DNA from 2 places in the Pseudomonas sp. B21-056 genome. Region 1 is predicted to be linked to the other one. Evidence: riboswitches for the same ligand, from Rfam matches in the RefSeq annotation. Region 1 holds a riboswitch; the other holds the start of a gene.
What was found. Region 1 has a riboswitch for cobalamin ahead of cobO (cob(I)yrinic acid a,c-diamide adenosyltransferase). Riboswitches for the same ligand answer to the same signal wherever they lie in the genome.
Positions count from the first base shown of each region.

Region 2: it holds a riboswitch for cobalamin, as region 1 does, so the genes downstream of both, LOY67_RS10840 (CbtB-domain containing protein) here and cobO (cob(I)yrinic acid a,c-diamide adenosyltransferase) in region 1, are expected to answer to the same signal.

Region 1 covers NZ_CP087203.1:4,782,437-4,797,999, reverse strand. Annotated here, with positions in the region: gene mazG (nucleoside triphosphate pyrophosphohydrolase) at 29-862, shown strand; gene LOY67_RS20770 (DUF2058 domain-containing protein) at 889-1,428, shown strand; gene LOY67_RS20765 (hypothetical protein) at 1,544-1,750, opposite strand; gene LOY67_RS20760 (hypothetical protein) at 1,856-2,020, shown strand; gene LOY67_RS20755 (DUF3108 domain-containing protein) at 2,128-2,841, opposite strand; gene purN (phosphoribosylglycinamide formyltransferase) at 2,850-3,500, opposite strand; gene purM (phosphoribosylformylglycinamidine cyclo-ligase) at 3,512-4,570, opposite strand; gene LOY67_RS20740 (DUF2066 domain-containing protein) at 4,935-5,993, shown strand; gene LOY67_RS20735 (AI-2E family transporter) at 6,026-7,099, shown strand; gene hda (DnaA regulatory inactivator Hda) at 7,280-7,984, shown strand; gene LOY67_RS20725 (C40 family peptidase) at 8,342-8,968, shown strand; gene LOY67_RS20720 (C40 family peptidase) at 9,134-9,667, shown strand; gene LOY67_RS20715 (class I SAM-dependent methyltransferase) at 9,683-10,345, shown strand; gene LOY67_RS20710 (PQQ-dependent sugar dehydrogenase) at 10,523-11,833, opposite strand; gene LOY67_RS20705 (hypothetical protein) at 11,900-12,484, opposite strand; cobalamin riboswitch at 12,643-12,844, shown strand; gene cobO (cob(I)yrinic acid a,c-diamide adenosyltransferase) at 12,925-13,551, shown strand; gene LOY67_RS20695 (cobyrinate a,c-diamide synthase) at 13,548-14,966, shown strand; gene bluB (5,6-dimethylbenzimidazole synthase) at 14,963-15,563, shown strand, end outside.
Region 2 covers NZ_CP087203.1:2,416,550-2,432,112, forward strand. Annotated here, with positions in the region: gene metH (methionine synthase) at 1-3,012, opposite strand, end outside; gene LOY67_RS10815 (fatty acid cis/trans isomerase) at 3,167-5,458, shown strand; gene nfuA (Fe-S biogenesis protein NfuA) at 5,574-6,158, shown strand; gene cobM (precorrin-4 C(11)-methyltransferase) at 6,329-7,075, opposite strand; gene LOY67_RS10830 (cobalamin biosynthesis protein) at 7,155-7,559, opposite strand; gene LOY67_RS10835 (CbtA family protein) at 7,556-8,263, opposite strand; gene LOY67_RS10840 (CbtB-domain containing protein) at 8,275-8,463, opposite strand; cobalamin riboswitch at 8,569-8,792, opposite strand; cobalamin riboswitch at 8,959-9,173, shown strand; gene cobW (cobalamin biosynthesis protein CobW) at 9,271-10,335, shown strand; gene cobN (cobaltochelatase subunit CobN) at 10,339-14,100, shown strand; gene LOY67_RS10855 (ATP-binding protein) at 14,307-15,311, shown strand; gene LOY67_RS10860 (vWA domain-containing protein) at 15,365-15,563, shown strand, end outside.

The sequences.
Region 1 (15,563 bases):
CAAGGGTTTTGTGTGACGAGATGGATTTATGTATAGCCTTGAAGACCTGCTCCACCTGATGAACCGCCTGCGCGATCCGCAGTACGGTTGCCCGTGGGACATCAAGCAGACCTGGGAGACGATCGTCCCCCATACCCTGGAAGAAGCCTACGAGGTGGCCGATGCGATCGAGCGCGGTGACTTCGATCATGTGCAGGGCGAGTTGGGCGACCTGCTGTTCCAGGTGGTGTATTACAGCCAACTGGCCCGGGAAGAAAACCGCTTTGAATTCGCCGGCGTGGTCGACAGCATCACCCGCAAACTGATCCGTCGCCATCCCCACGTATTTCCCACCGGCGACCTGTACGCGCCGCTGGATGTGCCGCGCCTGAGCGAAGAGCAGGTCAAGCAGCACTGGGAGGAAATCAAGGCCGAGGAGCGGGCCGAGAAGTCCACCGCGCCGCTGCAACTCTCCCTGCTCGACGATGTGCCCGGCGCATTGCCGGCGCTGTCCCGTTCGGCCAAATTGCAGAAGCGCGCCGGGCAGGTCGGTTTCGACTGGCCGGACGCCTTACCGGTACTCGACAAGGTCCGGGAAGAGCTGGATGAAGTGCTCGAAGCGATGTCGGAAAATGACCAGGCGGCAGTCGCCGACGAGATCGGTGACCTGTTGTTTTCGGTCGTCAACCTGGCCCGGCACCTCAAGGTCGACCCGGAAGGCGCGTTGCGCGGGGCCAACGCCAAGTTCGAGCGACGCTTCCGTTTTATCGAACAGGCATTGCGCGACACCCACCGTCCCATGGAAGATTGCACCCTCGAAGAGTTGGACGCCTTGTGGGGCGAAGCCAAACGTCAGGAAAAGAATTTGCCCAGCTGCGGCTGAGGCCGTTGCCTAAGTGAGTAAGCACCATGAGCCTTTCCCTTCGCGACCAGTTGCTCAAAGCAGGGCTGGTCAACCAAAAGCAGGTCAAGCAGGTCGGCAAGGACAAGCAGAAGCAGCAGCGCCTGGCCCACAAAGGCCAGATCGAGCTGGATGACTCCCAGCAGCGCGCCGCCCAGGAAGCCATGGCCGAGAAGGCCCGGCGCGACCAGGAACTCAACCGTCAGCAGCAGGAGAAGGCCGAGCAGAAGGCCCGTGCCGCGCAGATCAAGCAATTGATCGAAGTGTCGCGCCTGCCGAAGCTGACCACCGAGGATTACTACAACTTTGTCGACGACAAGAAGGTCAAGCGCATTTCGGTGAACACCCTGATGCGCAACAAGCTGAGCAGCGGCTCGCTGGCGATCGTCCATCATGCCGGTGGCTATGAAGTGATCCCGCGCGAGGCCGCCCTGAAGATCCAGGAGCGCGATCCCAAGCGCATCGTCCAGCTCAACACCCAGACCGAAGAAGTGGATGCCGACGATCCGTACGCGGCGTATCAGATTCCTGATGATTTGATGTGGTAATGAGCTAAACACAAAACCCTGTGGGAGCCGAGCTTGCTCGCGATGGCGGTGTGTCAGTCGATACGTTTGTTGACTGATACGCCGCCATCGCGAGCAAGCTCGGCTCCCACAGGAGTCAGAGTTGTTCCTGGGATTGCGTTGCCTCATGGGCACGCTGGCTTTCCTCGCGCTCCAACTCGGCCTTGTAGCGGTAGGCCTCCGTCTCGGAGTGGAACATCCCCACCAGCAGATCCTGTTGACGCACATCCCAGATCTGAATGCCGGCGGCAATGGCTTCGTGGGACATGTGGGCATCATCGCGTTCATTTACTTTCACTGTCATCTTGCAAACTCCAATCTCTGTCATCTGCAGCAAAGCGTGTGCAGGACTTTGTTATAGATTTGGATAGCCTGCTAAGTAAATGCCCTGGCCGGTTAAGAAGTTTTCATGAAAATCGCAACCATCCCGCAGGCCGGGCAGGGCGCGGCGTTTGGTCGCAGGGGTGGGTTCATGAAAAAAATTTCATGTTGTAGAAACGAACTCAGCACAAGACTCTGTGGGAGCGAGCCTGCTCGCGATAGCGGTGCTTCAGTCGGCATCGATATCAACTGACATACCGCTATCGCGAGCAGGCTCGCTCCCACAGGGAATATCGGTGTTCATGAAACCCGGGCAAAAAGAAGCCCCGCATTGGCGGGGCTTCTTGATGTTCGCGGCGATCAGCTGCCTTTGACTGTCTTGCCGTTGACCGTGCCGTCCAGGAGCATGATGTTGTACTCCTTGCCGTCCGTCTCGACCTGTTGCAGGCGTACCAGCAGGTAATCCCAGTCCTTGGCGAACCAGAGTACGGTGGTGCGCTTGCTCTGTGTCGGATCGCGCACGCGCTCGACCTTGATCGCGTCGATCTGGCCGGCCTTGGTGTCGACTTTTTCCGAGCCCAGCACGCGGAAGTCATAGGTATCGACTTCGCCATCATCGACGACCTGATAGCTCATGCTTTTCTTGCCGGCTGCGACGTCGTGCTGCAGGGCCAACTGGTAAGTGGATTTATCGACCATGCCACGATTCAGCGGCAGCTTCACCGCGTCGCCGCGATCGGTGCCAGTGACCATCTTCGTGCTCCAGTCGAAGTCCAGGTCGGCCTTCTTGGCTTTGCCCAGGCCACCCCGTTCGAAGTGGTAGGACTGCGGCAGCAGTGTGTCCTTGTCCAGGGTCAGGGTGCTTTCTTCCGTCAGGCTGGCGATCATCATCGATGCCTTGAAGCTCAGCTTCCAGGTGCCGTTGGCCTCCTTGGTCAGGCTGCGCTCGGCGGTGCCGCTCATGGGCAGCTGTTTCCAGTCGGCGGTGTAGCTGGCGGAGAACGGTTGAAGGTCTGAAGCCTGTGCCAGGGGCAAGGCGAGCAGAGCACAGGCGAAGAGCAGGGCGCGACGCATAAAATCTCCTAGTGTCGAATCAAATGGCCGCTGGCGGCGAGCAACTGGCCGTCCAGTGAGGCTCCGCGATCGTCGAGGGTCAGCCGTCCTTCGGCAAACCAACGCACGGCCATCGGGTAGATCTGGTGTTCCCGGGCGTGAACCCGTTGTGCCAGGCTTTGCGGCGTGTCGTGCAACTCTACCGGTATTACTGCCTGTACGACCAGTGGTCCGCCATCGAGTTCCTCGGTGACAAAGTGCACCGAGCAGCCGTGCTCAGTGTCTCCGGCCTCCAGCACGCGCTGGTGAGTGTGTAACCCTTTGTATTTGGGTAGCAGCGATGGGTGGATATTGAACAGGCGGCCCTGGTAGTGGCGCACGAAGCCGGCACTGAGGATGCGCATGAAGCCGGCCAGGACCACCAGTTGCGGATTGAAGGCGTCGATCTGCTCGATCAGCGCGGCGTCGAAGGCTTCGCGGCCGTCGAAGGCCTTGTGATCCAGGACACGGGTGTCGATACCCGCATCCTGGGCACGTTGCAGGCCGTAGGCATCGGCGCGGTTGGAAATCACCGCGCGGATACGGACCGGGCTGTCGCCGGTCCGCGTGCTGTCGATCAGCGCCTGCAGGTTACTGCCGGTGCCGGACAGCAGCACCACGACGTCACAGGTTGCAGGCATCTTTTCCTGCATCAGTGAGCCTTGAGGTTTTTCAGCTCGACCTGGGCAGCGCCTTCGGCCGCGGTTGCGATCTGGCCGATGACCCAAGGCTGTTCGCCCGCTTCACGCAGCACGTTCAGGGCTGTCTCGACGTGCTCCTGGGCCACGCAGATCACCATGCCCACGCCGCAGTTCAGCACGCGGTGCATTTCGGTTTCGTCGACGTTGCCTTTCTCTTGCAGCCAGTCGAACACCGCCGGACGGGTCCAGCTCGCCACGTCGACCACCGCCTGGGCGCCTTTTGGCAGCACGCGCGGGATGTTGTCGAGCAGGCCACCGCCGGTGATGTGGGCCATGGCCTTGACGGCGCCGGTGTCCTTGATCAGCTTGAGCAGCGGCTTGACGTAGATGCGGGTCGGGGCCATCAGCAGGTCGGTCAGTGGCTTGCCGTCGAGCTGGATGTTTTCGATGTCGGCGCCGGACACTTCGATGATCTTGCGGATCAGCGAGTAGCCGTTGGAGTGCGGGCCGGAAGACGGCAGGGCGAGCAGGGCATCGCCGGCGGCGACTTTCGAGCCGTCGATGATCTCGGCCTTTTCCACGACGCCGACGCAGAAGCCGGCCAGGTCGTAGTCTTCGCCTTCGTACATGCCTGGCATTTCAGCGGTTTCGCCGCCGACCAGGGAGCAACCGGACAGTTCGCAGCCGGCACCGATGCCGGTCACGACCTGGGCCGCGGTGTCGACGTTCAGCTTGCCGGTGGCGTAGTAGTCGAGGAAGAACAGCGGCTCGGCGCCGCAGACCACCAGGTCGTTCACGCACATGGCCACCAGGTCGATGCCGATGCTGTCGTGCTTGTTCAGGTTCAGCGCCAGGCGCAGCTTGGTGCCGACGCCGTCGGTGCCCGAGACCAGCACCGGTTGCTTGTAGCCGGCCGGGATCTCGCAGAGGGCGCCGAAACCGCCCAGGCCGCCCATGACTTCCGGGCGCGCAGTGCGCTTGGCGACGCTCTTGATGCGTTCGACCAATGCTTCACCGGCGTCGATGTCTACACCGGCGTCCTTGTAGCTCAGGGAGGGTTGCTTGCTCATGATCCAGGCCTTTAGGGGGGATTTCTGGGTAACGACCGACAGCCTGGGCCATTGAATAACCGTTGTACGAATTATTCCGGGTGCCCGGCCATTGCCGGTCTGCGAAGGCGCGCGATTTTATCAGGCTTGTGGGGCAGCGGCCATCCTCGCGCCGACGGGCAGGGACATATCCGAGGAAAAAACCGATATTTCTGCTGTTGGTGCTGCGCGGTGCCCCTGTATAAGGTGTAGCGGTAGCCGGCTATGGTTACGCGGTGCGAAACTTCCATCGGGTGTGTGAATGTTTTGCCAGGTGCTGTGGTCACAGCCATGCTCAGTCTTCTTCACGCGGCGTGTTCCAGCCGTTTATGTCCGGGAATCTTCCATGCGTCTGTTCAAATTCTTGTCCGTGGGCTGCTTGTCGCTGATCAGCCTGGCGAGCCATGCCGAAACCCTCAATGGCCTTTACCAAGTACTCGAGCCGGTGAGCAGCCAGACGCCGGATGAGCGCAACCAGGCGACCCTGCGTGCGCTGGATACGCTGGTGCTGCGCCTGACCGGCGACGCCAAGGCCGCGCAGAACCCGGGGCTGGCGGCGATCCGCAAGGACCCGCAGCAGATCATTCTTCAGTATGGCTACGATGCCGGTCCCCCGGAAAGCCTCAAGGTCGACTTCGACCCGGCGAGCACCGATCGGGCATTGCGTTCGGCAGGGCTGTCGCTGTGGGGCGTGAACCGGCCATCGATCCTGGGCTGGTGGCTCAACGACTCGGCTGAAGGCTCCAGCCTGGTGGGCGATGGCCAGGCCAGTGCCACGCCGTTGCGCCGTGCCGCCCAGCACCGGGGCCTGGCGCTGCACTTGCCGCTGGCGGACTTGAGCGAGCAGATCGTTGCCACCGCGCCGAACCTGGAAGGCACTGATCCGGCGCCGCTACGCGATGCATCGGAGCGATACGCGGCGGATGCCTTGCTGGCGGTCCACGCCAAGGAAGAGGGCGGTCAGTGGCACGGGACCTGGCGCCTGTGGCTGGGCGATCAGCGCGAGCAGGGCACCGCCCAGGGCGCCGATCAGGCTGCGCTGGCCGATGCGGTGATGCTGGCGGTGAGTCAGCGGCTGGCGCCGCGCTTCGTGGCCAAGCCGGGTGTGGCCACCGAGCAGTTGCTGGAAGTGCAGGGCATGAATCTTGAGCGCTATGCCGCCCTTGGGCGCTTGCTCGAACCGTTCGCCGGGCAGGTGCAGCGGGTCGAGGGTGACCGGATCATCTATCGGGTCAACGGCAGCGCGGAGCAACTGAAGGCGCAACTGGCCCTGGCGAAGTTGCAGGAAATTCCCGCCGGTGAGGCGATGGCTCCGGTGCCTGCGGCTCCACCGGCTGCCGATGGAACGGCCCCGGCAGCAACACCGCCGCCCGCGCCGACGGCCAGCCTGCGGTTCCGCTGGTAGATTTTCTTTCTTTATATAGCAGGGAGTGGTTCATGGGCGATACGCGGCGTTGGTTCTGGTTGGGCGGGGTCGTCCTGCTGTTCGCGTTTATCTATCTGCTGCATCCGATTCTGACGCCGTTCCTGGTTGCACTGCTGTTGGCCTATCTGTTTGACCCGGTGGTGGATCGCCTGGAAAAGCTCGGCCTGTCGAGAACCTGGGGCGTGATATCGGTATTTGCGCTGTTCACCTTGATTGTCAGCGCCCTGTTGCTGGTGTTGATACCGATGCTCGCCAAGCAGTTGCTGCGCCTGTATGAACTGGCGCCGCAGATGCTCGACTGGCTGCAGCACACGGCGGTGCCGTGGGTGCAATCGAAACTGGGACTGGCGGACGGTTTCTGGAAGTTCGACAAGGTCAAGGCGGCCATCAGCGCGCATATGGGCCAGACCACCGACATTGTCGGCGTGGTCCTGAGCCAGGCCACCGCCTCGGGGTTGGCGCTGATTGGTTGGCTGGCGAACCTGGTGCTGATTCCGGTCGTGAGTTTCTACCTGCTGCGGGACTGGGACCTGATGATGGCGAAGATCCGCAGCCTGCTGCCCCGTCACCGTGAAGAACGCATCATGACCCTCGCTGGTGAGTGTCATGAAGTGTTGGGTGCGTTTGTGCGCGGGCAGTTACTGGTGATGGTGGCGCTGGGCTTCATCTATGCGGCGGGGTTGATGCTGGTGGGGCTGGAGCTGGGGCTCTTGATCGGTATGATCGCCGGGTTGGCCGCCATCGTTCCGTACATGGGCTTCGTGATCGGTATTGGCGCGGCGTTGATCGCCGGGCTGTTCCAGTTTGGCGGCGACCTCTACCCCATGGTCGGCATCGTGGCGGTGTTCATGGTCGGCCAGGCCCTGGAGGGCATGGTGTTGACGCCGTTGCTGGTGGGTGATCGCATCGGCCTGCATCCGGTGGCGGTGATCTTCGCGATCCTGGCTGGCGGCGAGTTGTTCGGCTTCACCGGGATCCTGCTGGCGCTGCCGGTGGCGGCGGTGATCATGGTGCTGGTGCGTCATGTGCATGACTTGTACAAGGACTCGGACATCTACAGCGGCGTCGAAGACCCGGAACTGTAGGGCGGCCGGTAGCCTGATGCTTGTCCGGGTGTCAGGGAAACGCTCGTCCCGCTGTCCTGGCGCTGCAAACCTTTGATTTTGCTCGTGGTCCGGCGCATTGTGCGGTCCGCGCCACGGGTATAGACTTTGCGAACTTTACACAGAGGCCACTCACGGTTCCTTTGGAGCTGTCCAGCCAGCATGAAACCGATTCAGCTGCCCCTAGGTGTGCGTCTGCGTGACGACGCCACCTTTATCAACTACTACCCAGGCGCCAATGCCGCTGCACTCGGCTATGTCGAGCGGCTTTGCGAAGCCGACGCCGGCTGGACCGAAAGCCTGATCTATCTGTGGGGCAAGGACGGGGTAGGGCGTACGCATCTGTTGCAGGCGGCTTGCCTGCGGTTCGAGCAACTGGGCGAACCTGCGGTGTATCTGCCGTTGGCTGAGTTGCTGGATCGCGGGGTCGAGATCCTCGATAACCTCGAACAGTACGAACTGGTCTGCCTGGACGACCTCCAGGCCGTGGCCGGCAAGGCCGATTGGGAGGAGGCGCTGTTTCATCTGTTCAATCGGTTGCGCGACAGCGGTCGGCGCTTGCTGATCGCCGCGTCGACGTCGCCACGGGAGCTGCCGGTGAAGCTGGCGGATCTCAAGTCCCGCCTCACCCTGGCGCTGATCTTCCAGATGCGCCCGCTTTCCGATGAAGACAAGCTCCGTGCCTTGCAGTTGCGCGCTTCCCGGCGTGGCCTGCACCTGACCGATGAGGTCGGGCACTTCATCCTCACCCGCGGCACCCGCAGCATGAGCGCATTGTTCGAATTGCTCGAACGCCTCGACCAGGCCTCGCTTCAGGCCCAGCGCAAGCTGACTATTCCGTTCTTGAAAGAAACCCTGGGCTGGTAAACACAGCGACCCCTGTGGCGAGGGGATTTATCCCCGCTGGGCTGCGAAGCAGCCCTATTCCTGACACCTCGGTGTGTCAGACAGATCGAGTTGACTGTTTCGGGACTGCTGCGCAGCCCAGCGGGGATAAATCCCCTCGCCACAAGGGTGTGTACAGCTTTGTAACCAGCAGCCTCTAAGGCATGGCAAAATCGCGGTCCTGCTGGGTAGCAGGCCACGTGACTTTCAAAATGGGCTTAAGCGCTTAGATGTAGACGGAAAACCGAGAAGTCACATTTGTATCGATTGAATTTGCAAATGAAGTCGATAGAAGGCATAGTCTCGTCCATCTTTATAACTACAGCCACGGTCGTGCCCATGCTCAATCGCTTCGCACCCCTCGTGCCTCTCGCACTCGTTACCCTGCTGTTCGGTTGCGCTGCCCACTCTCCAGTGTCGCAGCAAGCGCAACAACCACAGGTCAAGACCTCCGTTACCGCCCAGTCTTCTTCCATGGCATTCCAGGAAGAAATGGCAGACGACAAAGAACTGGCAGCCTTCGCCGGCAACAAGCCTTATCAGCTGCCAGTGCTGGCCGACAGCATTCTGGAGCGTGGCATGTCCCTGATCGGTACCCGCTACCGTTTCGGCGGTACTTCTGAAGCCGGCTTCGATTGCAGCGGTTTCATCGGCTACCTGTTCCGTGAGGAGGCCGGCATGAACCTGCCGCGCTCCACACGTGAAATGATCAACGTGAACGCGCCGCTGGTGGCCCGCAACCAGCTGGAGCCCGGTGACCTGCTGTTCTTCAGCACCAGCGGGCGTCGTGGTCGGGTCAGTCACGCTGGTATCTACCTGGGCGACAACCAGTTCATTCATTCCAGCAGCCGTCGCAGCGGTGGCGTGCGGATCGACAGCCTGGGCGACACCTACTGGAACAAGACCTTCATCGAAGCCAAGCGCGCCCTCGCCATGGCACCGACCGTGGTCACCGCTCGCAAGTAAGCGCACAGTTTGTAAGGCAAACTTAAAGTCTTACTTGAAGTTTGCCCCATAGCCGCTAGAATCTTTGATCATTGATTGATGGCAATCCGCCTGCGTACTCCGCAGGCGGATTTGTTTTCATGTCCACGGCAGAAAAGCCGCATCCAGATCAGGATTGTTCTGCATATGTCGACGTCGGCCCGCCTTGCTCTCATTTGCCTTGCCGCACTGCTCAGTGCCTGCGCAAGCCATGCGCCACCGCCCGCACCCGTTCGGGCCCCCGTGGTATTTGCACCCTCGCAACCCTTGGCCCCGGCCGCCGAAGACGTGCTCTTCCGGGCGTTGGGCCTGGTCGGGACACCCTACCGTTGGGGTGGCAATACGCCGGATTCGGGTTTTGATTGCAGCGGCCTGATCGGTTATGTGTACCGCGATGCCGCCGGCATTTCCCTGCCGCGCTCGACCCGCGAGATGATCGGCATGCGTGCGCCGGATGTCGGCAAGGATGCGCTGCAAAGCGGCGACCTGATCTTCTTCGCCACCAACGGCGGCTCCCAGGTCAGCCATGCCGGGATCTATGTCGGTGAGGGCCGCTTCGTTCACGCGCCGGCCACTGGCGGTACGGTCAAGCTCGACAGCTTGTCCAAGGCCTATTGGCAGAAAGCCTATCTGAGTGCCAAGCGGGTGTTGCAACCGGAACACCTCGCGCGCTATCCCTGATTCGCGGAGGTTGTCATGACCACTCGTACCCTCAACCTCGATGATGCTCTCTACCAGTATCTGCTGGACGTTTCCCTGCGGGAGACGCCCTTGCAGCGACGTCTGCGGGACGAGACCCAGGCGCTGCCCATGGCGCGCTGGCAGATAGCGCCCGAGCAGGGTCAGTTTCTCTCATTGCTGGTGAAGCTCACTGGCGCCCGGCGCTTGCTGGAGGTCGGTACGTTCACGGGCTACAGCGCGTTGTGCATGGCCTCGGCGTTGCCGCCGGACGGTTCGTTGATCTGCTGCGATATTCCCGGTGACTACAACGCCGTGGCACTGCGTTATTGGCGCGAAGCCGGATTGGCCGAGCGGGTCGAGCTGCGCCTGGCGCCGGCTCTGGAAACCCTCGACAACCTTGAGCGCCAAGGCCAGGGCGGCACCTTCGATCTGATCTTCATCGATGCCGACAAGGCCAACTACCCGGCTTACCTCGAATACGCGCTGCGGTTGCTGCGCACAGGTGGGCTGGTGATGTTCGATAATACGCTGTGGGATGGACGGGTGCTGGAAGCCCAGCCCCAGAGCGAGGACACCCGCGCCATCCAGGCCCTGAACCTGGCCTTGAAGGATGATCCGCGAGTGGATTTGTCGCTGCTGCCGCTGGGGGATGGATTGACCTTGTGTCGCAAGCTTTAAGCGCAGTTCCTGGTTGGAATGACATTTGTGGCGAGGGGATTTATCCCCGCTGGGCTGCGAAGCAGCCCTAAAACCAAGCAATCCGGTGTGTCAGCAGGTTGAGTTGGCTGCTTTGGGGCTGCTGTGCAGCCCAGCGGGGATAAATCCCCTCGCCACAGGATGTTCGCAAGGGCGGATTTATTTACCCGACACCCGCCATATCCTATTACCCACATCATCGGCCACCAGCAACCCGCCCTGCTTGTCGATCACCACACCCACCGGCCGGCCCTGGGCTTTTTCGTCTGCATTCAGGAACCCGGTCAATACATCCACGGGTTTGCCCGCCGGTTTGCCGCCGCTGAACGGTACGAAAATCACCTTGTAGCCACTGTGGGGCTTGCGGTTCCAGGAGCCGTGCTGGCCGACGAATGCGCCCTCGGTGAACGGCGCAGGCAAACGACTGCCCTCGGCAAAAGTCAGGCCCAATGATGCCGTGTGAGGACCAACCGCATAGTCCGGGGCAATGGCCTTGGCCACCAGCGCAGGATTCTGTGGCTCGACCCGCACATCAACGTTCTGCCCGTAATAACTGTAGGGCCAGCCATAGAAGGCGCCATCCTTGACCGAGGTGATGTAGTCCGGCACCAGGTCGCTGCCGATCTCATCCCGCTCGTTCACCGCGGTCCACAATGCACCGCTGCGCGGTTCCCAGGCCAGGCCGTTGGGATTGCGCAAGCCCGAAGCGAAGATGCGGTGATTGCCGGTGGCGCGGTCGACTTCCCAGATTGCCGCGCGGCCTTCCTCGGCCTCCATGCCATTTTCCGCGACGTTGCTGTTCGAGCCGGTGGTGACGTACAGCTTGCTGCCGTCACGGCTGGCGATCACGTTTTTGGTCCAGTGGTGGTTGAGGGTGCCGCCCGGCAGGTCGACGACCTTGGTCGGCTGCGCCTTGATTTGCGTGTCACCGTCCTTGTAGGGGAAGCGGATCAGCCGGTCGGTGTCGGCCACGTACAAGTCATTGCCCACCAGCGTCATGCCGAACGGCGAGTTGAGGTTCTCCAGGAAGACCGTGCGGGTTTCGGCGATGCCATCGTGATTGGCGTCACGCAACAACGTGATGCGGTTGGGGCTGGGGACGCCAGCACCGGCGCGGCCCATGACCTTCTTCATCACCCAGCCACGGATGCCCTTGGCATCGTCCGGTTTGGGCGGCGCGTTGGTTTCCGCCACCAGTACGTCGCCATTGGGGAGCACATAGAGCCAGCGCGGATGGTCCAGTCCTTCGGCGAATGCCACCACTTGCAGGCCTTCGGCCGCGGTGGGCTTGGCGCCCTGGGGCCAGCCGACAGCCTCGGCGATGTTGACGGTGGGGATCAGGGTCTTGTTCGGCTCGGGCAGTTTCGGCGCTGGGCCGGTGCCGTCGGAGACTTGCAGTGTGGAAGACTCGCCACAAGCGACAAGCCCTGCGGCGAGGGCGACGATCAGAAGGTGCGGTGGCTTGAGCATGCTGGCTTCCCTATGAATGCATGTGGTTATTCATAGAGAAGCATAGATCGGCGATGGTTCAACCGGTCAGCCGTGGGCCTGCTTGAACAACACGGCGATGCCCGGGTGATAATGACCGGCCTCGTTACGCAACTTGCGATAGTTGTAAGGGAAGTACCAGGCCACGGCGCAGGTGTTTTCCTTTTGCAGGTCATCGATCATGTCCTGGAGTTCTTCAGGGGTAGCGCTTTGCTGGGCTTTCTGTGGGGAGACGAACAGGCAGCCCAGCTTCAGGTCAGTGGCATAGCTGATGCGCTTGGCATCGCTGGTGATCTCCTGCAGGGGCTGGGTCAGGTTCAGGCTCTTGACCTTCGGCCAGCGTTGGGTGGCCTGGATGAAGGCGCGATCATCGGCGCCGGCAATGAACAGGTCGGCACTGACGTTGCGTTCGCCTTCTTCATTCTGTTTGCGGGTCGCGGTGTCCTGCAGCGTGACCATCTCGGCCATCCAGGCGGCAGCCGAGAGCAGGCCGAGGTTGGCCTTTTCATCGAACCAGTAAGGCGTATCGTTATCGCCGCGCACGGCGTTGTAACGATCGATACAGTCAAACCAGCGCTCCAGCACCGGGCGCAGGAATTCCAGCTTCGGATTGCTGATGATCATGCCTTGCATGTTTTGCCCTCTTGTTTTTGTGATATCGGGTCGTAATGCCTATTTGATATCACTTGCCATGACGTGGCACAAGATTGGCGTCATTTTATTGCTTCGGACCCATGATCGACGCTGAGCCCACGGCGGCTTTAATTGACGCTCCACCCCCAACCCTCTAACCTTCGCGACTTGTTTCAGGTGCTCTGTGACCCTGGTCGACAGAGTGAAACAGGGAAACCGGTGAGAACCCGGCGCTGCCCCCGCAACGGTAAATGAGTCAAGGCTGCCATCAAGTCACTGTGTCATCGACACGGGAAGGCGCGCAGCCCGGCGTCACGCCACTCATGAGCCCGGAGACCGGCCTGATTCATCCAACGGCATCACGGTGGGCGATGCCAGGCTTGTTGCCGTCTTTTCCTGTGCCCGCCCGCCGTTATCCAGTTCCCAACGGAGGCTTCCCCATGTCCGGTTCCCCCAACACCGATGCGTCCGACCGCGACGAGCGTCACCTGGCGCGCATGCTGCGCAAGAAAGCCGTGATCGACGAGCGCATCGCCAATTCCCCGAACGAATGTGGCTTGCTGCTGGTACTGACCGGCAACGGCAAGGGCAAGAGCAGTTCGGCGTTCGGCATGCTGGCCCGGGCCATGGGGCATGGGATGCACTGTGGCGTGGTGCAGTTCATCAAGGGCCGCAACAGCACCGGTGAAGAGTTGTTCTTCCGGCGCTTCCCGGAGCAGGTGCGTTTTCATGTCATGGGCGAAGGCTTTACCTGGGAAACCCAGGATCGCCAGCGCGATATCGCTGCCGCCGAAGCCGCGTGGGCCGTGTCGCGCCAGTTGCTGAGCGATCCGTCCATCGGCCTGGTGATGCTCGATGAATTGAACATTGCCCTCAAGCACGGCTACCTCGACCTCGATCAGGTCCTGAGCGACCTGCAGGCTCGCCCACCGATGCAGCACGTCGTGGTGACCGGTCGTGGCGCCAAGCCGGAAATGATCGAGCTGGCGGACACCGTCACCGAAATGGGCATGATCAAGCACGCCTTCCAGGCCGGCATCAAGGCGCAGAAAGGCGTCGAACTGTGAGTGACGCTTCGTTTGCGGACCGCCAATGTCCGGCGGTACTGATTGCCGCCCCGGCGTCGGGGCAAGGCAAGACCACCGTCACCGCCGCCCTGGCCCGGTTGCATCGCAACCAGGGGCGCGAGGTGCGCGTATTCAAATGCGGCCCTGATTTCCTCGACCCGATGATCCTGGAGCGTGCCAGCGGCGCGCCGGTCTATCAATTGGACATGTGGATGGTCGGCGAGCAGGAAAGTCGACGGCTGTTGTGGGAAGCCGCCGCCGAAGCGGACCTGATCCTGATCGAAGGGGTGATGGGGCTATTCGACGGCACGCCGTCCAGTGCCGACCTGGCGCGGCATTTCGGCGTGCCGGTGCTGGCGGTGATCGACGGTACGGCCATGGCCCAGACCTTCGGCGCCCTGGCCCTGGGGCTGGCGCGCTACCAGCCGGACCTGCCGTTCGCCGGCGTGCTGGCCAACCGGGTCGGCACCGTGCGCCATGCGCAGTTGCTTGAAGGCAGTCTCACCGAAGGCCTGCGTTGGTACGGCGCACTGTCCCGGGAAACCGGCATCGAACTGCCAAGCCGTCACCTCGGGCTGGTCCAGGCCAGCGAGCTGAACGATCTGGACCTGCGTCTCGACGCCGCCGCCGAGGCCTTGGCCGGCACGTGCGAAGTGACACTTCCGCCAGCGGTGACGTTCGCCGCGCCCGAGGTAGTTGTCGCGCAACCGTGGCTCGACGGTGTGCGCATCGCCGTGGCCCGGGACGAGGCGTTTGCCTTCACCTATGGCGCGAGCCTCGATCTGCTGCGGGCCATGGGCGCGCAGTTGCGCTTTTTTTCACCGATCCATGACCGCGAGCTGCCCGAGGCGGACAGCCTGTACCTGCCTGGCGGTTATCCTGAACTGCATCACCTTGCTCTGGCGCAGAACGCGCCGATGCTGGCGGCGATCCGTGCGCATCACGACGCCGGCAAGCCGTTGCTGGCCGAGTGCGGCGGCATGTTGTATCTGCTGGACTCGCTGACCGATGTCGAGGGCAATCGCGCCGAGCTGCTCGGTTTGCTCGCCGGTGACGCGCAGATGCAGAAACGCCTGGCTGCCCTGGCGCTGCAATCGGTGGAGCTGCCGGAAGGCAATCTGCGCGGACATACCTACCATCATTCGCTGACCAGCACTGATCTGGAGCCGATTGCGCGTGGTCACAGCCCTAACGGCGGGCGTGGCGCCGAGGCGGTGTTCCGGCTGGAGCGGATGACGGCTTCCTATGTGCATTTCTACTTTCCGTCGAATCCGCGGGCGATTGCTGCGCTGTTTGCGCCAGATCCAGAGACCGCTTTCGCGAGCAGGCTCGCTCCCACAGGGAACGGTGAACACCCATCCGATTGTGAACACCAACCCGATGTGGGAGCGAGCCTGCTCGCGAAGCGGCCATGACTGACAACGCATTTCCTAAGGCCGAACGCGACGCCATCTACCGCGCCATCGCCGAACGCCGCGACATGCGCCACTTCATCGGCGGCACGCTGGAACCGCAGCTGCTGCGTCGCCTGCTGGAGGCCGCCCACCAGGCGCCCAGCGTGGGCCTGATGCAACCGTGGCGGTTCATCCGCATCAGCGACCGCGCATTGCGTGCAGACATCCGGCAACTGGTGGAACAAGAGCGCATCCGCACCGCCGAGGCCCTCGGCGAACGCAGCGATGAATTCATGAAGCTCAAGGTCGAAGGCATCAATGACTGCGCCGAAGTGCTGGTGGCGGCGTTGATGGATGATCGCGAGCGGCACATCTTCGGCCGGCGGACCTTGCCGGAAATGGACCTCGCCTCGCTGTCCTGCGCGATCCAGAACCTGTGGCTGGCTTCCCGCGCCGAAGGGCTGGGGATGGGCTGGGTGTCGCTGTTCGAGCCCCAGGCCCTGGCCGATCTGCTGGGCCTGCCTGCGGGGGCCAAGCCCCTGGCGATACTCTGTCTCGGCCCGGTAGAAAGCTTTTATCCGGCACCGATGCTCGCCCTGGAGGGCTGGGCGCAACCGC
Region 2 (15,563 bases), 2.4 Mb from region 1:
ACCGAACACCGCGCGGGCGCTGATGAGTTTCTCGTCGATCAGTTTGCGCAGCATGGCTCGGGCATCTTCGTACAACGCGGTGGCGGCTTCGCCGACCACTTCGTCGGTGAGAATGCGCGGGAACTTGCCGGCCAGGTCCCAGGAAATGAAGAACGGCGTCCAATCGATGTATTCGGCCAGGACGTTCAGGTCGATGTTGTCCAGCACCTTGGCGCCGGTGAAGGTCGGCTTGACCGGCTGGTAGCTGCTCCAGTCGAACTGAGGCTTCTTGGCGATGGCGGCGGGGTAGCTCAGGCGTTCGGTACGGGCGCTGCGGTTGGCGGTACGTTCGCGTACTTCGGTGTAGTCCTGGCGGGTTTTCTCGACGAATGCCGGTTTCAGCTCCTTGGACAGCAACTGGGTCGCCACCCCGACGGCGCGGGAGGCGTCGGTGACGTAGATCACCGCGTCGTTGCTGTACTTGGGCTCGATCTTCACTGCTGTGTGGGCCTTGGACGTCGTCGCGCCACCGATCATCAGCGGCAGATGGAAGTCCTGGCGCTGCATCTCGCGGGCCACATGGACCATCTCGTCCAGGGACGGGGTGATCAGGCCGGACAGGCCGATGATGTCGCACTTCTCGTCCTTGGCCACCTGCAGGATTTTCTCCGCCGGCACCATCACGCCCAGGTCGACGATGTCATAACCGTTGCAACCCAGCACCACGCCGACAATGTTCTTGCCGATGTCATGGACGTCGCCCTTGACCGTGGCCATCAGGATCTTGCCCTTGGCCTCCGGCTTGTCGCCTTTTTCCGCCTCGATGAACGGAATCAGGTGGGCCACGGCCTGTTTCATCACGCGCGCCGATTTGACCACCTGGGGCAGGAACATCTTGCCGGCACCGAACAGGTCGCCGACGATGTTCATGCCGGCCATCAACGGGCCTTCGATGACCTCGATCGGGCGGGCGAACGACAGGCGCGACTCCTCGGTGTCTTCGACGATGTGGGTGGTGATGCCCTTGACCAGTGCATGCTCCAGGCGCTTGTTGACGTCCCAGTTGCGCCATTCCTCGGTTTCCGCTTCCTTGGTGCTGCCGTCGCCCTTGTACTTGTCGGCGATGGCGAGCAGGGCGTCGGTGCCTTCCGGGGTACGGTTGAGGATCACGTCTTCCACGGCGTCGCGCAGTTCCACCGGGATCTGGTCGTAGATCTCCAACTGGCCGGCGTTGACGATACCCATGGTCAGACCCGCGCGGATCGCATACAGCAGGAACACCGAGTGGATCGCCTCGCGCACCGGGTTGTTGCCGCGGAACGAGAAGGACACGTTGGACACGCCGCCGGAGGTCAGCGCGTAGGGCAGTTCGTCGCGGATGTAGGCGCAGGCGTTGATGAAGTCCACGGCATAGTTGTTGTGCTCTTCGATGCCGGTGGCGACGGCGAAGATGTTCGGGTCGAAGATGATGTCTTCTGGCGGGAAGCCCACTTCGTTGACCAGGATGTCGTAGGAGCGCTTGCAGATTTCCTTCTTGCGCGCCTCGGTATCGGCCTGGCCGGCTTCGTCGAACGCCATCACCACCACGGCGGCACCGTAGCGCTTGCACAGCTTGGCGTGATGGATGAACTGCTCGACGCCTTCCTTCATGCTGATGGAGTTGACGATGCCCTTGCCCTGGATGCACTTGAGGCCGGCTTCGATCACTTCCCATTTCGACGAGTCGATCATGATCGGCACGCGGGAGATGTCCGGTTCGCCGGCGATCAGATTGAGGAAGGTCACCATGGCCTTCTTCGAATCGAGCATACCCTCGTCCATGTTGATGTCGATCACCTGGGCGCCGGCCTCGACCTGTTGCAGGGCCACTTCCAGGGCTTCGGTGTAGTTGTCTTCGCGGATCAGCCGGGCGAACTTGGCGGAACCGGTGATGTTGGTCCGCTCGCCGACGTTGACGAACAGCGAGCTGCGATCGATGGTGAACGGTTCCAGGCCCGACAGGCGGCAAGCCCGGGGAATCTCCGGAATCGGTCGTGGTGCGTAGCCGGCCACGGCTTTGGCGATGGCTTCGATGTGCGCCGGGGTAGTGCCGCAGCAGCCGCCGACGATATTAAGGAAGCCGCTCTGGGCGAATTCTTCGATGACCTTGGCGGTTTCCGCCGGCAGTTCGTCGTACTCACCGAACTCGTTGGGCAGGCCGGCGTTCGGGTGCGCCGAGACGTGGGTGCTGGCCTTGTTCGACAGCTCTTCCAGGTACGGCCGCAACTCGCGGGCGCCGAGGGCGCAGTTCAGGCCCACGGAAATGGGCTTGGCGTGGGCCACGGAGTTCCAGAAGGCCTCGGTGGTCTGCCCGGAGAGGGTGCGGCCGGAGGCGTCGGTGATGGTGCCGGAAATCATGATCGGCAGTTCGACGCCGAGCTCTTCATACACGCCTTGCACGGCGAAGATCGCCGCCTTGGCGTTCAGGGTATCGAAGATGGTTTCGATCAGGATCAGGTCGGCGCCGCCTTCGATGAGGCCCTTGGTGGCCTCTGTGTAGTTCTCCACCAGTTCGTCGAAGGTCACGTTGCGGTAGCCGGGGTTGTTCACGTCCGGCGACAGCGAGCAGGTGCGGCTGGTCGGGCCGAGCACGCCGGCGACAAAGCGCGGCTTGTCCGGGGTTTCGAGGGTCTTGGCGTCGGCCACCTTGCGGGCCAGGCGCGCACCTTCCAGGTTCAGCTCATAGGCCAGGCCCTGCATGCCATAGTCGGCCTGGGACACCTGGGTGGCGTTGAAGGTGTTGGTTTCGAGGATGTCCGCGCCGGCATCCAGGTAGGCCTTTTCGATGGAGCCGATCACGTCGGGGCGCGTCAGCACCAGCAAATCGTTGTTGCCCTTGACGTCGCTCGGCCAGTCGGCGAAACGCTTGCCGCGGTAGTCCTGTTCTTCCAGCTTGTAGCTCTGGATCATCGTGCCCATGCCGCCGTCGAGGATCAGGATGCGTTCCTTGAGGGCTTGCTGGAGAAGATAGAGGCGAGCGCTGCGATCAGACATAGGACTACCTGGAAAAAAAGACCATTACGAAGCCAGGAATCATAGCAAACCTGTGCCGGATTTGATCGCGGGCGACTTTTGCATGAATATCGCTCATGTTTGCAAGCCGGTGCTGGCCCGGTAGAATCGCCGTATACATCTTAGGGACCGAGACATGCCGTACCGCGTCTTATTCGGCAGTCTGTTGCTGCTGTTGTCTTTTGCCGCAGCCGCCAAGGATCCCGCGCCAGCGCTGTCCTACACCCGCGACATCCAGCCGATCTTTACGGAGAAGTGCGTGGCCTGCCACGCCTGCTACGACTCTGCCTGCCAATTGAACCTGGGCAGCGGCGAAGGCGCGGCTCGGGGTGCGAGCAAGCTGTCGGTGTATGACGGCGAGCGACGCCAGGCCGCGGCCCCGACCCGTTTGTTCTATGACGCTTCCGGCCCGAAGGCCTGGCAGCGCAAGGGCTTTTATTCGGTGCTCGATGCCCAGGGCAGCCAGGCGGCGTTGATGGCGCAGATGCTGGCGCTGGGCCGCGGCGCACCGCTGCAGCCCAACGCCAAACTGCCGGAAGACATTGTCCTGGGCCTGGAGCGGGAAAACAGTTGCGCGATGCCGGGGCAATTCGACGGGTACGCCGCCGCGCACCCCAAGGAGGGCATGCCCCTGGCGGTCACCGGCCTGACCGACCAGCAATACCAGACCTTGCAGCGCTGGCTGGCCGCCGGCGCCCCCATCGACCAGCAGGCCCTGGCCCCGAGTGCCGCCGAAGCCTTGCAGGTGCTGCAATGGGAAAACCTGCTCAACGCCCCCGGCGCCCGGGAAAGCCTGGTCGCCCGCTGGTTGTTCGAGCACTGGTTCCTGGCGCACATCTATTTCAAGGATGGCGAGCCGGGGCATTTTTTCCAGTGGGTACGCTCGCGCACGCCCAGCGGCCAGCCAATCGATGTGATCAATACCCGCCGTCCGAACGACGACCCCGGCACCCGCATCTATTACCGGCTCTGGCCGGTGCAAGGGGTGATCGTGCACAAGACCCACATCACCTACGGGCTGAGTGCGGCCAAGATGGCGCGGGTCAAGAGCCTGTTCTACAAGGGCAACTGGCAAGTCACGGCGTTGCCCGGCTACGGGCCGGAGCGCCGGTCGAACCCGTTCTCTACCTTCGAAGCGATCCCGGCCCAGGCCCGCTATCAGTTCATGCTCGATAACGCCGAATATTTCGTGCGCACCTTTATCCGCGGCCCGGTGTGCCGGGGGCAGATCGCCACGGATGTGATCCGCGACAACTTCTGGGCGCTGTTCCAGGCGCCCGAGCACGACTTGTACATCACCGATCCGAATTATCGCGGCCAGGCCACGCCATTGCTGGCAATGCCGGGGCAGAACGACGATGTGGGCAGCGTCCTCAGCCTATGGCTCAACTATCGGGACAAGCGCAACGAATATGAAGCCTTGCGCCGGGACAACTATGCCGAGCTGCCGGCGCCGAGCTGGTCGACGCTGTGGGCCGGTAACGACAACGCCTTGCTGAGTATTTTCCGGCACTTCGACAGCGCCTCGGTCACCAAGGGTCTGATCGGTGAAGTACCGCAGACCATGTGGCTGTTCGACTTCCCGTTGCTGGAACGCACTTATTATCAGTTGGCGGTGAACTTTGATGTGTTCGGCAACGTGTCCCACCAGGCCCAGACCCGACTGTACTTCGACCTGATTCGCAACGGTGCGGAACAGAATTTCCTGCGTCTGATGCCGGCCGATTCCCGGGAAGGCTACCTCGACGACTGGTACCAGTCCGGCGGCAAAGTCAAGATGTGGCTGGATTACGAGAGCATCGACAATGACAAGCCGACTGCCCTCAAGCTTGACGAACGCGACCCCAAGGGCGATTTCACCCAGCAATTGCTGGTCCGCTATGGCGAGTTGAACGCGCGGCCCGATCCGATCAACCGTTGCGACGGTGCCTATTGCTCGCGCCCGAACATCGATCCGGCCCTGCAGAACGCCGAGCAAGCCCTCAGTCGCCTGGTGTCGCGCCCGGCGGCGGGGCTTCGGGTGATCGACCAATTGCCGGAAGCGACGATGCTGCGCATTGAAACCGCCGGCGGTGATCGTGAAATCTACAGCCTGCTGCGCAACCGTGCCCACAGCAACGTGGCGTTTTTGCTGGGCGAGGAGCGGCGCTACCAGCCTGGGTTGGACACCTTGACGGTGTACCCGGGTGTGCTCAGCAGCTACCCGAACTTCATCTTCAACATTCCTGCCGGACAAGTCCCGGCGTTCGTCGATGCCATGGAAAAAGCCCAGGATGAGCAGGCGTTCGAGCGGATTGTCGAGCGTTGGGGGATTCGTCGCAGTCATCCGCAGTTCTGGCACTACTTCCATGACCTGAGCCGTTACATCGAGGAAACCGAGCCCTTGGAGGCCGGCGTACTGGACATGAACCGCTACCAGAACCTCTGATCGGCAGGCCCGGCGGCGAACCCCGTGCCGTCGGCTGCTTTCCTGACAAAAATACTGGGACTTTGTCCGGCGCCCTGATTGGCGTAAACTGCCGGCAAGCCTGCGAGGAGTTTCCATGACCGCCATTACCATTACCGATGCCGCCCACGATTACCTGGCCGACCTGCTGTCCAAGCAGAACACCCCGGGTATCGGGATCCGCATCTTCATCACCCAGCCCGGTACCCAGTACGCAGAGACGTGCATTGCCTACTGCAAGCCCGGGGAAGAAAAACCCGAAGACACCGCGTTGGGGCTCAAGAGCTTCACCGCCTACATCGACTCGTTCAGCGAAGCGTTCCTGGACGATGCGGTGGTCGACTACGCCACCGACCGCATGGGCGGCCAACTGACCATCAAGGCGCCGAATGCGAAAGTGCCGATGGTCAACGCCGACAGCCCGATCAACGAGCGCATCAACTATTACCTGCAAACCGAAATCAACCCGGGGCTGGCCAGCCACGGCGGCCAGGTGTCGCTGATCGACGTGGTGGAAGACGGCATCGCCGTGCTCCAGTTCGGCGGCGGCTGCCAGGGCTGCGGCCAGGCTGACGTGACCCTGAAGGAAGGCATCGAGCGCACCCTGCTCGAGCGCATCCCTGAACTCAAGGGCGTGCGCGACGTGACCGACCACACGCAGAAAGAAAACGCTTACTACTGACAGGCGATTGTGGCGAGGGGATTTAGCGAAACGTCGCACCGCCCCGCTGGGCTGCGTAGCAGCCCCAATCCTGACTTTGTGGTATGTCAGGTCGTATGATGAGGGCCGCTACGCGCCCCAGCGGGGATAAATCCCCTCGCCACAGGTTCTGTGTTGATCCGGCTGGCGAATCAGGGCCTGTAAAGGTGGGCATGCCCGGCGCGGTAGAGCGATGATTCGCTGAACACGTCGTTGCCCAGCACCCGTCCCACCAGAATCAGCGCCGTGCGGCGAAAGCCCTTGGCCTGGACCTTTTCGGCAATGTCCGCCAGCGTCCCCACCACCCAATCCTGATCCGGCCACGTCGCCCGGTGAATCACGGCAATCGGGCAATCCGCGCCGTAGTGGGGCAGCAGCTCACCGACGATCTTTTCCAGATGATTGACCCCCAGGTGAATCGCCATGGTCGCTCCGTGCTGCGCCAGGCTGCCCAGTTCTTCTCCGGCAGGCATCGCGGTCTTGTCCGCGTAGCGGGTGAGAATCACGCTCTGGGACACGTCCGGCAAGGTCAGTTCGGCGCCCAGCAGGGCGGCGCAGGCGGAAGTCGCGGTGACCCCGGGAATGATCTCGAAGGGGATGTCCAGTTCCCGCAGGCAACGAATCTGCTCGCCGATGGCGCCGTACAGGCTCGGGTCGCCGGAATGCACCCGGGCCACGTCCTGGCCGTTGCGATGGGCTGTCTCCATCAGCTCGATGATTTGTTCCAGGTGCAGCTCGGCGCTGTTTATCACCTGTTCGGCGCAGTGGCCCTCGAGCACGGCTGCGGGTACCAGGGAGCCGGCATAGATGATCACCGCGCAACTGCGCACCAGCCGCTGGCCTTTGACAGTGATCAATTCCGGATCGCCGGGGCCGGCGCCAATGAAGTAGACGGTCATGACCGGTTCCTGAAAAAAGGTGGGGGAGCGATGCCTGAATGAAGATCGCTCATGATCCATGGGGCGCGATTATCGGGTTTTACGACGCGACCGCCAATGCCAGTGTGGCCTGGGTGCATTTCTGGCGGGGAATTCGCAGGGTGGCGGCTGTCTGCCCCAGTTGCTCGGCGAGGGCCAGTGCCGCGCTTTCGGCGACGCCGTAGCAACCCGTGCGCTCGAAAGCGATCTGCGAGCGGTGAGTGAGCCTCTCCTGATAACCGGCCAACTGGGTGCCACTGAAGAAGGTCAGCGGCAGCGCCAGTTCTCTCGCCAGCTCCAGCAGCCCCGGTTCGTCGCGCTTGAGATCGATACTGGCCAGGGCGTCTACCGCCTGAAGCGGTATTCCATGGGCCAGTAGCGTCTCATCCAACAATGTTCGCAACACGCTGGCCGGGCAACCGCGTTGGCAGCCCAGGCCGACCACCAGCACCTGCCCGCTGCTCATGCCTCGTGGCGGGCTTGACCGTCACGGCGAAACAGCCAGGCGCTGATCAGGCCCAAGGCCAGCCAGAACGCGACGTTGGTCAGTTGCGAGGCGATCTTGAACTGGCTTTCAAGGGCTTCGGGCGCCAGCATCGAGTGGACCTCCGGCTGCGGTGCACCGATGACGTGGGGCACCAGCAAGGTCGCCACGCCCAGCAGCTTGAGCAGCCAATGCCTGCCGAACGCGATCAGGGCGATGCCCACGGCCGTGGACGCTGCGGTACCGATCCACCACATCTGCCGTTGGGCCAGGTCGGCCGCTGCGGTGCCAGGCAGTTCCGGCGGAAGGCCGAGGGTCGGCGCCAGGACGAAGGTGGCGTAACCGGCCAGGCCCCAGAGCAGGCCCTGGGACGTGTGGGTCGGTGCGCGCAAGGTGTACAGGCCCGCCAGCATCAGGGCGAACCCCACCGCGACCACCAGGTTGCCACCGGTGGTGGACAGCACACGCTGCCAGCCATCTTCGGGCTCCCAGGCTTCGGCATCATGGGTATGGGCGACGCCGTCGGCGTGTTGATGGACCTCGAGAGGGGCTTCGGCGGTCGGGGCTTTTTCATAGGTTTCGGCCTGCAGGATCAGCGGCGAAACCCAAAGGCTTTGCAGGAGGGTCAGCAGCAGGGCGGCCAGCAGACCCGTGAACCCGGCGGTTTGCGCGATACGCTTGATCATGTCGGCAGGTCTCAATGGCACGGGAAGGCGGCGCTGTGGCGGGTGTCGTGGGCTGCGTTGTGCACCGCCTCGATGTGGGAGAAACCGGCGAAATAGACCAGGCCGGCACCGAGGACCGAGGCGAGGATCGCCGCGCTCAGGCGCTGGCTCAGGGTCGTGGTGCTGCTGGCGGTGCGGGCGGTGGTGCTGATGGTCGACATGGCGCTTCCCTCTGTTCTTGTCTTGGCCAGTGGGTAAATCGAGCGCAATGAAACCTCGGGCCAAAGCCCGTCAGGATCCGAACAGCGCCCGCCCACCGCGGGTTTGTTGATGATTGAGTCATGGGCCGGTCTCCGGGCTCACGAGGGGCAGGGCCTTGGCCTTGCCTGCAAGCGTCACCTTCCCATGCCATCGGGCACAGTGGTTCAGACGCTTCGCTCGCTTACCGTTGCGGGGGCAGCACCGGACTGACGTGGCCTTGAAGTAAAGCACACGATTCACCGGTTTCCCGTTTCACCCTGTGAAGGGCACCCATTACTAGGCGCACAGGAGAGCATGGCTGGGGGTGGGGCGTCAATGAAACCGAGTCGGGGCCATCGCGAGCAGGCTCGCTCTCACAGGGGAATGCATTTCAAATGTGGGAGCGAGCCTGCTCGCGATGGGGCCCGCTCATGCACCACCGAACCCGCAGACATTGACCCGCCCGCACACCCTGCGTAGCCTTGCGCCTTCGAGGTTCTTCGGTTTGCGCCGAAGCTAAGACGGGAACGCGGTCCAAGCCGCGGCTGCCCCCGCAACTGTGAACGGTGACGTTCCTGCCAGGCCACTGTGCACGCAGCACGGGAAGGCGCAGGAATTGCCAGGGCTTTTTTGAAAAGCCGAGACCGGCCCGCCGTCAGCCAGGAGACCTGCCTCGAGACAGATTCTCACTACAACCGGGCGGGGTGATCCGGTGGCGAAATCTTCCGCGCACGCCTGTGCCAGCGGTTGTCGTCCCGTTTGCCCGCCATTTTGCCAAAGGGCATCCGATGAAAACACTGGCCAAACTCCCCGTCACCATCGTCACCGGTTTCCTCGGCTCGGGTAAGACCACCTTACTGCGGCACATGCTCGACAACGCCCAGGGCCGGCGTATCGCAGTGATCGTCAACGAGTTCGGTGAGCTGGGCATTGACGGCGAGATCCTCAAGCAGTGCTCCATCGGTTGCACCGAAGAAGAGGCTAACGGCCGCGTCTACGAACTGGCCAACGGCTGCCTGTGCTGCACGGTGCAGGAAGAGTTCTTCCCGGTGATGCGCGAGCTGGTGGCCCGGCGCGGCGACCTCGACCACATCCTCATCGAAACCTCCGGCCTGGCCTTGCCCAAGCCGCTGGTCCAGGCCTTTCAGTGGCCGGAAATCCGCAGCGCCTGCACCGTCGATGCGGTGATCACCGTGGTCGACAGCCCGGCCGTGGCCGCCGGCACCTTCGCCGCGTTCCCCGACCAGGTCGACGCCCAGCGTAAGCTCGACCCGAACCTGGACCACGAATCCCCGCTGCACGAGTTGTTTGCCGATCAACTGGCGAGCGCCGACCTGGTAATCCTCAACAAGGCCGACCTGATCAGCCCCGAAGACCTGGCGAAAGTCCGCCTCGAAGTGGCCGAAGAACTGCCACCGGCGGTCAAGGTCATCGAAGCCAGCAGCGGCCGCCTGCCGTTGGAAGTGCTGATCGGCCTGGGCGCCGGCTCCGAAGAACACATCGACAGCCGTCACAGCCATCACGACCACCACCATGACGGCGATGACGACGACCACGATCATGACGCCTTCGACTCCATCTCCATCGAACTGCCCCAGGCCGACGAAAGCCTGTTGCTGGACGCGCTGACCCAACTGGTGGTCCAGCACGGCGTGTTGCGGGTCAAGGGTTTCGCGGCGATCCCGAACAAGCCGATGCGCCTGTTGATCCAGGGCGTCGGCACGCGTTTCGACAAGCATTTCGACCGCCAATGGGGCGCCGATGAAGCGCGGGTCACGCGTCTGGTATTGATCGGCCAGGCGCTGGACGCGGCGCTGCTTGAAGCGCAGTTGCGCGCCGCCCTCAGCGTCTAAGCCATGCACCTGCTCAGGACTCAGCCCGGCGGCTTCGTCTCGGACGACAACATTGCCGACCTGGGGCAAACCCCCGCCGAGCTGGTGATCCTGTGCAGCGGCGACTCCAGCCTGGCGCTGCTGGCCGAAGCGGCGCGGCAGTTGCCGGACGACTACCCGCAATTTCGCCTCGCCAACCCGATGCAGGTGCAGAACCACGCCTCGGTGGACCTTTACGTCGAGGACGTGCTGCGTCACGCCAAGGTCATCCTGTTGTCGCTGCACGGCGGCATCGGCTACTGGCGCTACGGCATCGAGCGCTTGATGGAGCTGGCCGGACGCGGGGTGAAGCTGATCCTGGTGCCGGGGGACGACCGTCCGGACCCGGAACTCAGCGACCTGAGCAACGTGCCCGCCGCCGATCGCGACCGGCTCTGGCAGTTTCTGCGCCAGGGCGGGTTGGGCAATGCCCTGGACCTGTTTCACAACCTTGGCAGCCAATGGTTCGGTCGCGACTACACCTGGGCTGAACCGCAGGCCCTGCCGCGTACGGCGATCTACCACCCGCAGAAAACCAGCGCCAGCCTCGACGACTGGCGAGCTGACTGGCAGGCCGATCAACCCGTGGCGGCGGTGCTGTTCTACCGTTCCCACCTGCAAGCGGCGAACACGGCGTTCATCGACGTGTTCTGCCAGCGGCTGCAAGTGGCGGGGCTGAATCCGTTACCGATTGCCGTGGCGAGCCTCAAGGAGCCTGGCTGTCTGACGCAGGTCGAAGACTGGCTGGACGAGGTGAAGGCGGGGGTGATCCTCAACACCACCGGATTTGCCCAATCGAGCCCGGAAGCGCCGCATGTGCGGCCGTTTCGGCGCAACATCCCAGTGATCCAGGCGATCTGCGCCCAGGACAACGAACCCGGCTGGCGCGCCAGCGAACAGGGCCTGGGGCCGCGGGACCTGGCAATGCACATCGCCTTGCCGGAACTGGACGGGCGGATCATCAGCCGCCCCATCAGCTTCAAGGACATGGCCTGGCGCAGCGAGCGCAGCCAGAGCGATGTGGTCTGCTACCGCGCGGTGCCCGAGCGCATGGATTTCGTCGCGCAACTGGCCCGTCGCTGGACTGAACTGGCGCGCCTGCCCAATGGGCAGAAGCGCGTGGCGCTGATCCTCGCCAACTACCCGACCCGGGACGGACGCATCGGCAACGGCGTCGGCCTGGACACCCCGGCGGCGGCGTTGAATATGCTGCGCGCCATGCGGGACGAAGGCTATCCGCTGCCCGCCGAACTGCCTGCCAGTGGCACCGCGCTGATCCAGCAACTGCTGGGTGGTGTCAGCAACGACCTGGACAGCCTCGACCTGCGCCCGTGTCATCAAAGCCTGGCCCTCGATGCCTACCAGGCCATGTTCGACGCACTGCCCGAGGCCAATCGCCAGGCGGTGCTGGAGCGTTGGGGCTCGCCCGAGGCGGACCCGATGTTCCGCGCCGGTCGCCTGATGATCGCCGGCCTGCGCCTGGGCCTGACGTTCGTCGGCATCCAGCCGGCCCGGGGTTATCAGGTCGACCCGAGTGCGGTCTACCACGACCCGGACCTGGTGCCGCCCCATGGCTACCTGGCGTTCTATTTCTGGTTGCGCCACACCTACGGTGCCCATGGGGTGATTCACGTTGGCAAGCACGGCAACCTCGAGTGGCTGCCGGGCAAAGGCGTCGGGTTGTCGGAAAGCTGCTGGCCGGACGCGCTGTTGGGTCCTTTGCCGAATATCTATCCGTTCATCGTCAACGACCCGGGCGAGGGCGCCCAGGCCAAACGGCGCACTCAGGCCGTGATCATCGATCACCTGATGCCACCGCTGACCCGCGCCGAAACCTACGGACCGCTGCGTAACCTCGAGCTGCTGGCCGACGAGTATTACGAAGCTCAACTACTCGACCCGCGCCGCGCCCGGGAGCTGCAGCGGGACATCCTCAACCTGGTGCGCGAAACCCACATCGACCGCGAGCTGCAATTGGACGCCGACGCCGACGCGGCGATCTGGCTGCCGCGCCTGGACACCTACCTGTGCGATCTGAAGGAGTCGCAGATCCGCGACGGCCTGCACATTTTTGGCGAGTCGCCCAGCGGGCGGCTGCGCATCGACACCTTGCTGGCGTTGCTGCGCATTCCCCGGGGCGATGGCAAGGGCGCGCAGTCGAGTCTGCTGCGGGCGCTGTCGAAGGCGTTCGGGCTGGGTTTCGATCCGCTGGATTGCGCCTTGGCCGACCCGTGGGCAGGCGCCTGTCCCGCGGCGTTGCGGCAGGTCAGCGATGAGCCCTGGCGCACCGCCGGCGATACCCGCGAGCGCCTGGAGCTGTTTGCCGCAAGCTTGATCGAGCAGGCCCTGGAAGGCGGGGTCGAGCAATTGCAGGCGCCGGGTTGGCAGGACGTGAGCGGCATCATCGAGAGCCTGCGGTCCGTTGTGGCCCCGCGCCTGGACGCCTGCGGCCCGGCGGAAATGCGCGGCCTGCTCGATGCCTTGAGCGGACGCTTCGTGCCGGCGGGCCCCAGCGGTGCGCCGAGTCGCGGGCGCCTGGACGTGTTGCCCACCGGACGCAATTTCTTCTCGGTGGACGTGCGCAACCTGCCCACCACCACGGCGTGGCGCATCGGTTTCCAGTCGGCGAACCTGATTCTCGAACGGCACCTGCAGGATCAAGGCGATCACCTGCGCCAGCTCGGTCTGTCGGTGTGGGGCACCGCCACCATGCGCACCGGCGGCGACGACATCGCCCAAGCCATGGCACTGATGGGCGTGCGCCCGGTATGGGCCACGGGCAGCCAGCGGGTGGATGATTTCGAGATCCTGCCGCTGAGCCTGCTGGATCGGCCCCGGGTCGATGTGACACTGCGGGTATCGGGGTTCTTCCGGGACGCTTTTGCCAACCTGATCCGGCTGTTCGATGCGGCGGTACAGGCCGTAGCCGCGCTCGATGAGCCCGAGGACATGAACCCCCTGGCGGCCAAAGTACGGAATGAGCGGGAGGCCCTGTTGGCTTCGGGCCTCGAGGCGGACACCGCCGCCCGACAGGCCGGCTGGCGAATCTTCGGCGCCAAGCCCGGAGCTTATGGCGCGGGCGTGCAGGGTGCCATCGACGGTCGCCTGTGGCAGAGCCGCGAAGACCTGGCCGAGGTGTACCTGAACTGGGGCGGCTATGCCTACGGCGGCGGCGATGAAGGCACCGCCGCGCGGGATCAGTTTTCCCGGCGCTTGAGCCAGGTGCAGGCGGTGTTGCAGAACCAGGACAACCGCGAGCACGACCTGCTCGATTCCAACGATTACTACCAGTTCCAGGGCGGCATGCTGGCGGCGGTGGAAACTCTCGGTGGAAGTGCCGCGGCCAGTTACCACGGCGATCACAGCCAGCCGGACCTGCCCCGGATCCGCACCCTCAAGGAAGAACTCAACCGCGTCATCCGTTCCCGGGCGGCGAATCCGAAGTGGATCGACGGGGTCAAGCGTCACGGTTACAAAGGCGCGTTCGAACTGGCGGCGACGGTGGACAACCTGTTCGCCTTCGACGCCACCACGCAACTGATCGACGATCACCAGTACGCCTTGCTGGCCGACGCCTACCTGCTTGATCCGGACACCCGGGACTTCGTCCGCCAGCACAACCCCGACGCCTTGCGCGATATGACCGAGCGCATGCTCGAAGCGCAGCAGCGGGGGATGTGGCAGGCGCCGGGGGCGTATCGCGAGGCGTTGGAGAATCTGTTGCTCGACATCGAAGAAGATGGTTGATGTGCACCGTCAGTTGGCCATGTGCAGAACCTGTGGCGAGGGGATTTATCCCCGTTGGATCGCAACGCGATCCCCTATCGGCCCGCCTCGGTGTGTCAGTTTCACCAAGTGATATTTTGGGGCTGCTGCGCAGCCCAGCGGGGATAAATCCCCTCGCCACAAGCTCTCTCCAAACCGACTTTACCGACCACCTTTGAGAATCGACCATGACCGACACCCCCCATTTCCCGCTCTCCGCCGTGGTCGGCGCCGATGACTTGAAACTGGCCCTGTGCCTGGCCGCCATCGATCCGAAAATCGGCGGCGTGCTGATCGAAGGTCCTCGCGGCATGGCCAAGTCGACCCTGGCCCGGGGCCTTGCCGATCTGCTGGCCAGCGGTCAGTTCGTCACCTTGCCCTTGGGCACCACCGAAGAACGACTGGTGGGCACCCTCGATCTGGACGCCGCCCTGGGGGAAGGGCGCGCGCAGTTCTCTCCCGGTGTGCTGGCCAAGGCCGACGGTGGCGTGTTGTACGTCGATGAAGTGAACCTGCTGCCCGATCACCTGGTGGACCTGCTGTTGGATGTGGCCGCCAGCGGCACCAACCTGATCGAGCGCGACGGTATTTCCCATCGGCATCCGGCGCGTTTCGTGCTGATCGGCACCATGAACCCGGAAGAGGGCGAGCTGCGCCCGCAGTTGCTCGACCGGTTTGGCCTGAACGTGGCCCTCGACGGCCATACCGCGCCGACCGAACGCGGGCAGATCATTCGGCGGCGGTTGGATTTCGACAATGATCCGACGGCCTTTTGTGCTGAGTGGGAGACGGCCCAGAGCCAATTGCGCGAACGCTGCCAGAACGCTCGCGAACGGTTGCAGCAGATTCCCCTGGATGATCAGGCCTTGGCACAGATCACCGAGCGTTGCTTCGCCGCCGGGGTCGATGGCTTGCGCGCCGACCTGGTCTGGCTGCGGGCCGCACGGGCCCATGCGGCCTGGCGCGGGGCGCAGGTTATTGCCGCCGAGGACATCGATGCGGTCGCCGAGTTTGCCTTGCGCCACCGCCGGCGAGGGCACTGCGCCCCGGCGCCTTCGCCGTCCCAGGCCCCTTCGGCCGGTGACCGTACCGCCGAACCGAGCGAAGGCCAGGGCCAGTGGGGCGATCTGCCGGCCCAGGCGCTGTCGACCGGTGCCCGGCGTGAAGTACCGAGCTGGCCAAAAAAGCCCTAGGCATTCGCCCCCGTTCGCTCGCGGGGGCGAATGCCAGACCCCGTGCCGGGCGGTTGGAGCAGGGACGCCAGGGCCGTAGCAAAGCCGCGGCCAGCGGCGTGGTGAACTGGCCGGGGACATTGCTCAACGGTCGTCCGAACCTGCGTGAAGACCTGCGTTGGCACGCACGTCACCGCTCGTCCCATGAGCTCTGGCTGGTGATTGTCGACGCGTCGGCCTCGACCCGTCGTCATCGGGCCTTGAGCGATGGCA